Regions from separate parts of the Streptomyces sp. NPDC006208 genome, predicted to be linked through region 2. Evidence: riboswitches for the same ligand, from Rfam matches in the RefSeq annotation. Region 2 holds a riboswitch; the other holds the start of a gene.
What was found. Region 2 has a riboswitch for glycine ahead of gcvT (glycine cleavage system aminomethyltransferase GcvT). Riboswitches for the same ligand answer to the same signal wherever they lie in the genome.

Region 1: another riboswitch for glycine. It lies ahead of gcvP (aminomethyl-transferring glycine dehydrogenase); the one in region 2 lies ahead of gcvT (glycine cleavage system aminomethyltransferase GcvT).

Annotation. Positions count from the first base shown of each region.
Region 1 is NZ_JBEXSW010000035.1:8,437-12,826, reverse strand. It holds gene gcvP (aminomethyl-transferring glycine dehydrogenase) at 1-1,747, opposite strand, end outside; glycine riboswitch at 1,925-2,022, opposite strand; gene ABZ208_RS26115 (PRC-barrel domain-containing protein) at 2,137-2,520, shown strand; gene ABZ208_RS26110 (DNA polymerase IV) at 2,430-3,926, opposite strand; gene ABZ208_RS26105 (MerR family transcriptional regulator) at 4,006-4,390, opposite strand, start outside.
Region 2 is NZ_JBEXSW010000064.1:28,844-33,233, reverse strand. It holds gene glyA (serine hydroxymethyltransferase) at 1-442, opposite strand, end outside; gene gcvH (glycine cleavage system protein GcvH) at 467-841, opposite strand; gene gcvT (glycine cleavage system aminomethyltransferase GcvT) at 900-2,015, opposite strand; glycine riboswitch at 2,164-2,261, opposite strand; gene ABZ208_RS35070 (AAA family ATPase) at 2,440-3,108, shown strand; gene ABZ208_RS35065 (enhanced serine sensitivity protein SseB) at 3,420-4,190, shown strand; gene ABZ208_RS35060 (enhanced serine sensitivity protein SseB C-terminal domain-containing protein) at 4,304-4,390, shown strand, end outside.

The DNA of each region.
Region 1 (4,390 bases), on a different contig from region 2:
CGAGGAGACCGGCGAGCTCGCCCTGCGAACCGGCGTTCGGCTGGATGGACACCTTGTCGTAGCCCGTGACCTCGGAGAGACGCTCCTCCAGCTCACGGATCAGGGTGAGGTAGCCCTGTGCCTGCTCGACCGGAGCGAACGGGTGCATCTGGCCGAACTCCGGCCACGTCACCGGCTCCATCTCGGTGGTCGCGTTCAGCTTCATGGTGCACGAGCCGAGCGGGATCATGCCGCGGTCCAGCGCGTAGTCGCGGTCGGCGAGGCGGCGCAGGTAACGCAGCATCGCGGTCTCGGAGCGGTGCTGGTGGAACACCGGGTGGGTGAGGACCTCGTCGCTGCGCAGCAGGCCGGCCGGCAGCGCGTCGGCGATCGCCGCGTCGAGTGCCTCGATGTCGCCCTGCACGCCGAAGGCGGCCCACACGGCGGTCAGCTGCGCCCGCCCCGTGGTCTCGTCACAGGCGATGGAGACGTGGTCGGCGTCGGCGAGGTGCAGGTTGACCCCGTTCTCGCGGGCGGCGGCCACGACATCGGCGGCCTTGCCCGGTACCCGGGCGGTCAGCGTGTCGAAGTACGAGCCGTGCACGACCTCGACGCCGCCGGCGCGCAGGCCCTCGGCAAGGACGGCCGCGTAGCGGTGGGTGCGCAGGGCGATCGCCCTCAGGCCCTGCGGGCCGTGGTAGACGGCGTACATGCCTGCCATGACGGCGAGCAGCACCTGGGCGGTGCAGATGTTACTGGTGGCCTTCTCGCGGCGGATGTGCTGCTCGCGGGTCTGCAGGGCCAGGCGGTAGGCCTTGTTGCCGTCCGCGTCCACGGAGACGCCGACGAGGCGGCCGGGGAGGCTACGGGCGAACTTCTCGCGGACGGCCATGTAGCCGGCGTGCGGGCCGCCGAACCCCATCGGGACGCCGAAGCGCTGGGTGGTACCGATCGCGATGTCCGCACCGAGCTCACCGGGTGAGGTGAGCAGCGTCAGCGCCAGCAGGTCCGCCGCGACCGTGACGATCGCACCGATCCCGTGGGCCTGCTCGATGACCGGCCCGAGATCCCGTACGGCACCGGAGGCGCCCGGGTACTGCAGCAGGACGCCGAAGACGCCGCGCTCGGCGATCTCGGCCGGGATGCCGTCGCTCAGGTCGGCGACGACGACCTCCACGCCGGTCGGCTCGGCACGGGTCTCGATCACGGCGATGGTCTGCGGCAGGGCGTCGGCGTCGACCAGGAAGACGCCGTCCTTGACCTTGCCGACCCGACGGGCCAGCGACATGGCCTCGGCGGCCGCCGTCCCCTCGTCGAGCAGCGAGGCGCCGGAGGTGGGCAGACCGGTCAGATCGGCGACCACGGTCTGGAAGTTCAGCAGCGCCTCGAGACGGCCCTGGGAGATCTCCGGCTGGTACGGCGTGTAGGCGGTGTACCAGGCCGGGTTCTCCATGACGTTGCGCAGGATGACCGGCGGCGTGAAGGTGCCGTAGTACCCGAGTCCGATCATGGGAGCGAGGACCTGATTGCCGTCGGCGAGCGCGCGCAGCTCGGCGAGCACCTCGGCCTCGGTGCGGGCGTCGGGGAGATCGAGCGCCTCCGCGCTCTTGATCACATCCGGGACCGCGGCGGCGGTCAGCTCGTCGAGCGACCCGTAACCGACCTGCGCCAGCATCTTCGCCTGGGCCTCGGTATCAGGGCCGATGTGGCGCTGTTCGAAGGGGGTGCCCCGCTCCAGGTGGGAAAGCGGAATGCGGTTGGCGGTCATATGGGAGGCCTCCTGGTCTTGAACGACCTGCGAGGGGCATCGCGGCACGGATGCCCGGACGGCCTCCCCCTCTGTCATCTCAACCTGAGAGTTTCACCGGACGCCCACGGGCAGTCCGGCTTTCACCGTCGGTGAGAGCGGATGCCGTCCGACACCCGCCCTGCTTTCCAGAGTGACCTCTCCCGTGCGGTACAGGGGCCTGAGAGATTCCGGGGAGGATTTGCTCCTTCGGCGCCACCGGCACTTTCGCCGGAGGACTCTCCCGCACAGGGTCAGCAGCCGCTAGCCAGCCTACCAGCGCGCCTCCTCGCCGATCGCTCAAGTGGCCGACACCCGAGATGTAGCCTTTCGTAGTCCTTACAGATCAATTGCGACCTGTTGGAGGGACCGTGCAGACCGACATCGATCCGCGCAGCCTGATCGGCCGCAAGGCGTTCGACCGCAACGGCACCAAGATCGGGACCGTCGACGAGGTGTATCTGGACGATGCCACAGGCGTACCCGAATGGGCGGCCGTGCGCACCGGCCTGTTCGGACGCGATGCCTTCGTCCCGCTGGAGCCCAGCGAGGTCGTCGACAACACCCTCCATGTCCCCTACGAGCGCGCACTGATCAAGGACGCACCCGACTTCGGCGTCGGCAGACACCTCTCGCCCGAACAGGAACTTCAGCTCTACCACCACTACGGGCTCGACATCTCCTCACCGCCCGAGACGCCCGCCCCCTCGTCGGGGGACCCGTCCTTCGGACGGGTCTCCGGCCAGGAGGACTGAGCCGGCGCGGCAGTCGGCGCGGGCGACGCCACCAGCGGCAGCGGGTCCGACGGCTCCAGATCGGGGTCGGCGATCCGGAACGTGCGCACGCGTCCGGGCGCCGAACCGGGCTCCTCGAAGCGCACCGTGACCCGGCCCACCCCGCTGCCCTGGACCCAGCCCGCCCCGTACAGGGCGTGCCGCACATCATGTCCGGCCGCCCAGCGGCGCTCGGCGGGCAGCTCGGGCGCGCTCGCGGCGTGGTCCTGCCCAGGGCCCTCCGGCCCGCTGCCCTGCCCCCCAGCGGCCGCCTCGGACTCCTCCGAGGCGGCTCCCTGGTCACCGTGGTCCTCAGCGGCGGCCTGGGCGAACAGGTCCTCCTGCGTGTAGTCCGTGAGCCCCGTGACGCCCACCCCGAGCAGTCGTACGCCTCCGGTGGTGTCCACGGCCTCCAGCAGCCGTCCTGCGGCCTCCCGTACCACTGCCGGGTCGTCCGTCGGACCGCGCAGCGTCTCCGAGCGCGTCAGCGTCGAGAAGTCGAACCGCCGCACCTTCAGCACGATGGTCCGTCCCGAGTGACCGGACGCCCTCAGCCGCCGCACACAGCGCTCCGCCAGCCGCTCGACCTCCATGCGCACCCGCACCCGGTCGTGCAGATCCACGTCGAAGGTGTCCTCCACCGAAACCGACTTCGCGTCCCGCTCGGCCACCACCGGCCGGTCGTCATGGCCGAGTGCCATCCGGAACAGCGAGGTCCCGTGCGCCCTGCCCAGCAGCCGTACGAGCTCGTCCTCGCCCGCCTCCGCGAGGTCCGCCACGGTCGTCATGCCGGCACGCCGCAGATGCTCCCCCGTCGCCGGCCCCACGCCCGGCAGTGTCCGCACGGACATCGGCCCCAGCAGCTCACGCTCGGTGCCGGGCTCTATCAGCACCAGACCGTCGGGCTTGGCCTGCTCCGAGGCGATCTTGGCGATCATCTTGGACCCGGCGAGACCTACGGAACCGGTGAGCCCGGTCACCGCCCTGATGTCCGACCGCAACCGCTCACCCGTTGCCCGCGCCGACGCGGAGTCGTCCGCCGTTCCCCCCGCCTCGAGGTCGACGAACGCCTCGTCCAGGCTCAGCGGCTCCACCAGGGGCGAGAGCGTGCCCAGCAGCTCCATCACCTGCTCGCTCACCGCGCGGTACAGGGAGAAACGCGGCACCAGATACGCCGCGTTCGGTGCCAGCCGTCTGGCCTGCGCCATCGGCATCGCCGAGTGCACACCGAAGCGTCTGGCCTCGTACGAAGCGGTGGCGACGACGCCGCGTGGCCCGAGCCCGCCGACGACGACCGGCTTCCCGCGCAACGAAGGCTTCGCCGCCTGTTCGGCAGCGGCGAAGAAGGCATCCATGTCCAGATGCAGAATCGTCGGCGCGGTTCTCACACCACCGATGCTGCCTCACGCCACTGACAACGGCGCCGGTGACAACGCCCGCACCCCGCGTTCGGACGGCGCGGTGCGTTCAGACGGCGCGGTCGCGCCGCCGCCTGGCCAGCTCGTCCATGGGGTTGTTCCCGACGAGGGTCTCTCCCGTGTCGACGCGCTCCCCGTGCAGTTGCGAGAGCGCGGCCTCGACATCGCGCCAGACGACACCCACGGCGATCCCGAAGATCCCCTGGCCCCCCTGGAGCAGATCCACGACCTCGTCGGGCGACGAGCACTCGTAGACCGTCGCACCGTCGCTCATCAGCGTCATTCGTTCGAGATCGCGGAACCCGCGGTCCTGCAGGTGCTGCACCGCGGTACGGATGCTCTGCAGGGCGACACCGGTGTCCAGGAACCGTTTGACGATCTTGAGGACGACCACATCGCGAAAGCTGTAGAGCCGCTGCGTGCCCGATCCGTAC
Region 2 (4,390 bases):
CCACGTGGTAGGCGACCACGTTGTAGAGCTTGCCGGAGAAGTTGATCTTCATGCCGTGGGTCAGGTGACCGCCGTGGGCCAGGTTCAGGCCCATGATCGTGTCGCCCGGCTTCAGCAGCGCGAACATCGCGGCCGCGTTCGCCTGGGCGCCCGAGTGCGGCTGGACATTGGCGTGCTCGGCGCCGAAGAGCTCCTTGATGCGGTCGATCGCGATCTGCTCGACCACGTCGACGTGCTCACAGCCGCCGTAGTAGCGGCGGCCGGGGTAGCCCTCGGCGTACTTGTTGGTGAGGACGGAGCCCTGGGCCTCCATGACCGCCACCGGAGCGAAGTTCTCCGAGGCGATCATTTCGAGGGTGGACTGCTGACGGTGGAGCTCGGCGTCGACGGCGGCGGCGACGTCCGGGTCCAGCTCATGGAGAGGGGTGTTCAGAAGCGACATCTCTCGGTCCCTACGGGTCGTGTGTCAGCTGGCGAAGTCGGTGTACTCGTCCGCGGAGAGCAGATCCTTCGGCTCCTCGCTGACGCGCACCTTGAAGAGCCAACCGCCCTCGAACGGGGCGGAGTTCACCAGCGACGGGTCGTTGACGACGTCCTCGTTGGTCTCGGTGACCTCACCGGAGACGGGCGAGTACAGGTCGCTGACCGACTTGGTGGACTCCAGCTCTCCGCAGGTGTCACCCGCGGTGACGGTGTCGCCGACCTCGGGGAGCTGGACGTACACCACGTCGCCGAGCGCATTGGCCGCGTGCTCCGTGATGCCGACCGTCGACACGCCGTCCTCGGCGGCCGACAGCCACTCGTGCTCCTTGCTGTAGCGCAGCTGCTGGGGGTTGCTCATGACCTGAATTCTCCTGTACGCGGGGGAGTGCTGGTGAACGAAGAGAGGGTGCGGACGATCACTTCTGGCGCTTGTAGAACGGCAGCGCCACGACCTCGTACGGCTCGTGCGTGCCGCGGATGTCGACACCGACACCCGGCGTACCGGGCTCGGCGTGGACCGCGTCCACGTAGGCGATGGCGATCGGCTTGCCGAGGGTGGGGCTCGGGGCGCCCGACGTGACCTCGCCGACCACCGCTCCGCCGGCCACCACGGACATGCCGGCGCGGGGCACCCGGCGGCCCTCGGCGATCAGGCCGACGAGCTTGCGCGGCGGGTCGGTCTCGGCGCGCTCGGCGGCGGCCTGCAGCGCCTCGCGGCCGACGAAGTCACCGCTCTTCTCGAACTTCACGACCCGGCCGAGCCCCGCGTCGAAGGGGGTCAGCGAGGTGGTCAGCTCATGCCCGTACAGCGGCATGCCCGCCTCCAGGCGCAGCGTGTCCCGGCAGGAGAGACCGCAGGGGATCAGACCGGCCGGGGCGCCCGCCTCGGTCAGCGCCTGCCACAGCTTCTCGGCGTGCTGCGGCTCGACGAACAGCTCGAAGCCGTCCTCGCCCGTGTAGCCCGTACGGGCGATCAGTGCCGGCACGCCGGCGACCGTGCCGGGCAGGCCCGCGTAGTACTTCAGGCCGTCCAGGTCGGCGTCGGTCAGCGACTTCAGGATGCCGGGGGACTCGGGACCCTGGACGGCGATCAGCGCGTACGCGTCACGGTCGTCGCGCACCTCGGCGTCGAAGCCTCCGGCGCGCTCGGTCAGGGCGTCCAGGACGATCTGCGCGTTGCCCGCGTTGGCGACGACCATGTACTCGTTGTCGCCGAGGCGATAGACGATCAGGTCGTCGACGATCCCGCCGCTCTCCTGGCAGATCATCGTGTAGCGGGCGCGGCCGATACCGACGGAGCCGATGTTGCCGACCAGCGCGTAGTCGAGGAGGGCGGCGGCCTGCGGGCCGGTGACGGTGATCTCGCCCATGTGGGAGAGGTCGAAGAGACCGGCCCTGGTACGGACGGCGTTGTGCTCGTCGCGCTCACTGCCGTACCGCAGCGGCATGTCCCAGCCCGCGAAGTCGGTCATGGTCGCGCCCAGCGAGCGGTGCAGGGCGTCGAGAGCGGTCAGACGGGGGGCATTGCTCATGGATGAAGCTCCCAGGGCATGGCGGCGAGGACAATCCTCCCCATCTGTCATCGGAACCTGAGAGGTTCGCCCCGACCCCGCGTACGGGTAGTCGTGACTTGCACCTTGGGTGGAGCCACTCGACAGCGGCTCGCTTTTCAGATCTGCCTCATCGCGCGCGGTACGGGGCCTGAGAGATTCAAGGGAGGATCTTGCTCCTTCGGCGCCCGCCACACCAGGTGGCCGGGACTCTCCCGCGCGGATTCAAGCGGCCGGTATGCAGTTGGCGCGCACATCATTGCACGCATCGGGGAAGAGTGGGCGGTGGCCGGGAAGCGGGTGTGAGGACGCCCGTGTCGCGCCGCCATAAATAGGTTGAGTGGCATTACCATTTCTTTACGCTTTATGGGCAAGGGTGATGGGTGTCCCGAGATGGGGGAGGGTGATGACCTTGCAGCCGTCCGGCGCATATGCCACGTCAGCGGGAGTACCCGCTCAGCCGGCGGTCCCCGTCCGGGGCCGCGGCCAGGCCGGTGCATCCGTCCTGCGCGACCTGAGGCACCGATCGGGGCGCGGTCCGCACAGCCTTGTCTTCGCCGCCGGTGACGTGGTGATCGTCTCCGGTCTGCCCGGCAGCGGAAAGTCCACGCTGATCGAGCGGGCCGCACGCGGTCTCGGGATCGACTCCCAGGACACCCGGGACAGGTGGGACGCCCGTATGCCCCGCCTGCTGCCGTACACGGTGTACCGGCCGTTCGTCCGTATCGCCCACTACGCGGGTCTGCGGCGCGCACTGCGCTCGGGTCGCAGCGTGGTCGTCCACGACTGCGGCACCCAGGCCTGGGTGCGGCGCTGGATCGCCCGCGAGGTGCGCAGACGCGGGACCGGGCTGCATCTCGTACTGCTCGACGTCACCCCGCGGGTGGCCCGCGAGGGCCAGCGTGAGCGTGGTCGCGGCGTCTCCGGCTACGCCTTCGCCCGCCACCGCCGGGCGGTCGCCCGCCTGCTCGCGGCCGCGGAATCGGGCCGGCTCCCGGCCGGCTGCGCCTCGGCGGTGCTGCTGGACCGCGCGGCGGCGGCGGGGCTGACGCGGCTGGGCTTCACCGAGGAGTAGCCGGGCGGGCGGACGGGCGGGTCGGGGCGGACGGGCCGCCGTCGCGTCCGCCTGCGGCGCCCCGTGCTGCACGCAATGTGCGCGGGCCCGGGTCCCGCAGGGTGGGCTCTCGGCCGGCCACCGCGGCCCCGGTCGGTGCGTGAGAAAAGGCCTTGCGTGCCGCGCTGCGCCGCGACGCCTCCTCGGCCGATGCGACCGTCCGGGGGCCTTCCGGCACCCGGACGGGTCGCCGTGGGCCGGGAGGGACCCGTTATCGTCGGGGGCGCGACCCCGGAACGTGCGGGGGAGGACCGGGGGAGAAGGACACGCACATGGAGACTTCGGAGCACACCCACCAGCAGCCGTACAGCGGCTGGCCGGGCAATGAGCTGGAACAGGTGCTCGGCGCCGCGCTGGGCAACCCCGCGGCCGGAGGGCGGCTGGTCGAGGTGCTCGGCCGCAGCCACGTCTGGGTCCCGCTGCCGAGCGGTGGCGGCCCCGACAGCCCGAATCTCGATCTGCCCACCGTGGAGATCGAGGGCGCCCCTTACGTCCCTGTCTTCAGCTCCGAGCAGCAGTTCTTCGCCTGCGTCGGGAGCCATATGTCCTTCACCGTCGCGCCCGCCCGGGAATTCGCGCGCGGGCTGCCCCCGCAGCTCGGCATCGCCGTGAACCCCGGCGGCGCCGTCGGCGTCCCGCTGCCTCCGCCCGCCGTCGCCGAGCTGTGCCGGGTGGGGCGTACCCCGCTCGAGGGGCCTGCCACCGGAGGGAGGGTGCGGCTGTTCGAGCCGGACTGGCAGGAGGAGCCGGTCGACTTCCTCTCGGCCGCCGCCGGAGAGTTCGAGGCGACCGGAATCGTCCTGACCGCCCGCCGTGCCCTCGCCTCCGTCGAGGGGGATGCGCCGGTCCTGTTCATCGGCGTCCAGCTCTCCTCCTTCGAGGGCTCCGACCGCAATGCCCCGATGGACGCGCTCGGCCGTGCGCTGAGCCGGGTACAGCTCGGCTGGCCGGTCAACCTCGTCCTGCTGGACATAGCCCAGGACCCCGTCGGCGACTGGATGCTGGAGCGGGTCCGGCCCTTCTACCAGCGCCGGCACGGGTAGTCGTCAAGTCTGTGTAAGGACTGCGGATTAAGCTGGTTCCATGGCCTGACCGGAGGCCGTGAAGCAGTGCCGATGGCCGGATCGAAGAGGGACACAAGAGGGGCGGAACCAGAGTGAGCGCGTCAGGCACCGCGGCGACCGGGCAGGTCGAGCACATGCTGCGCCAGGTGACTCCCGGACGCTACGACGCGTACGAGGCA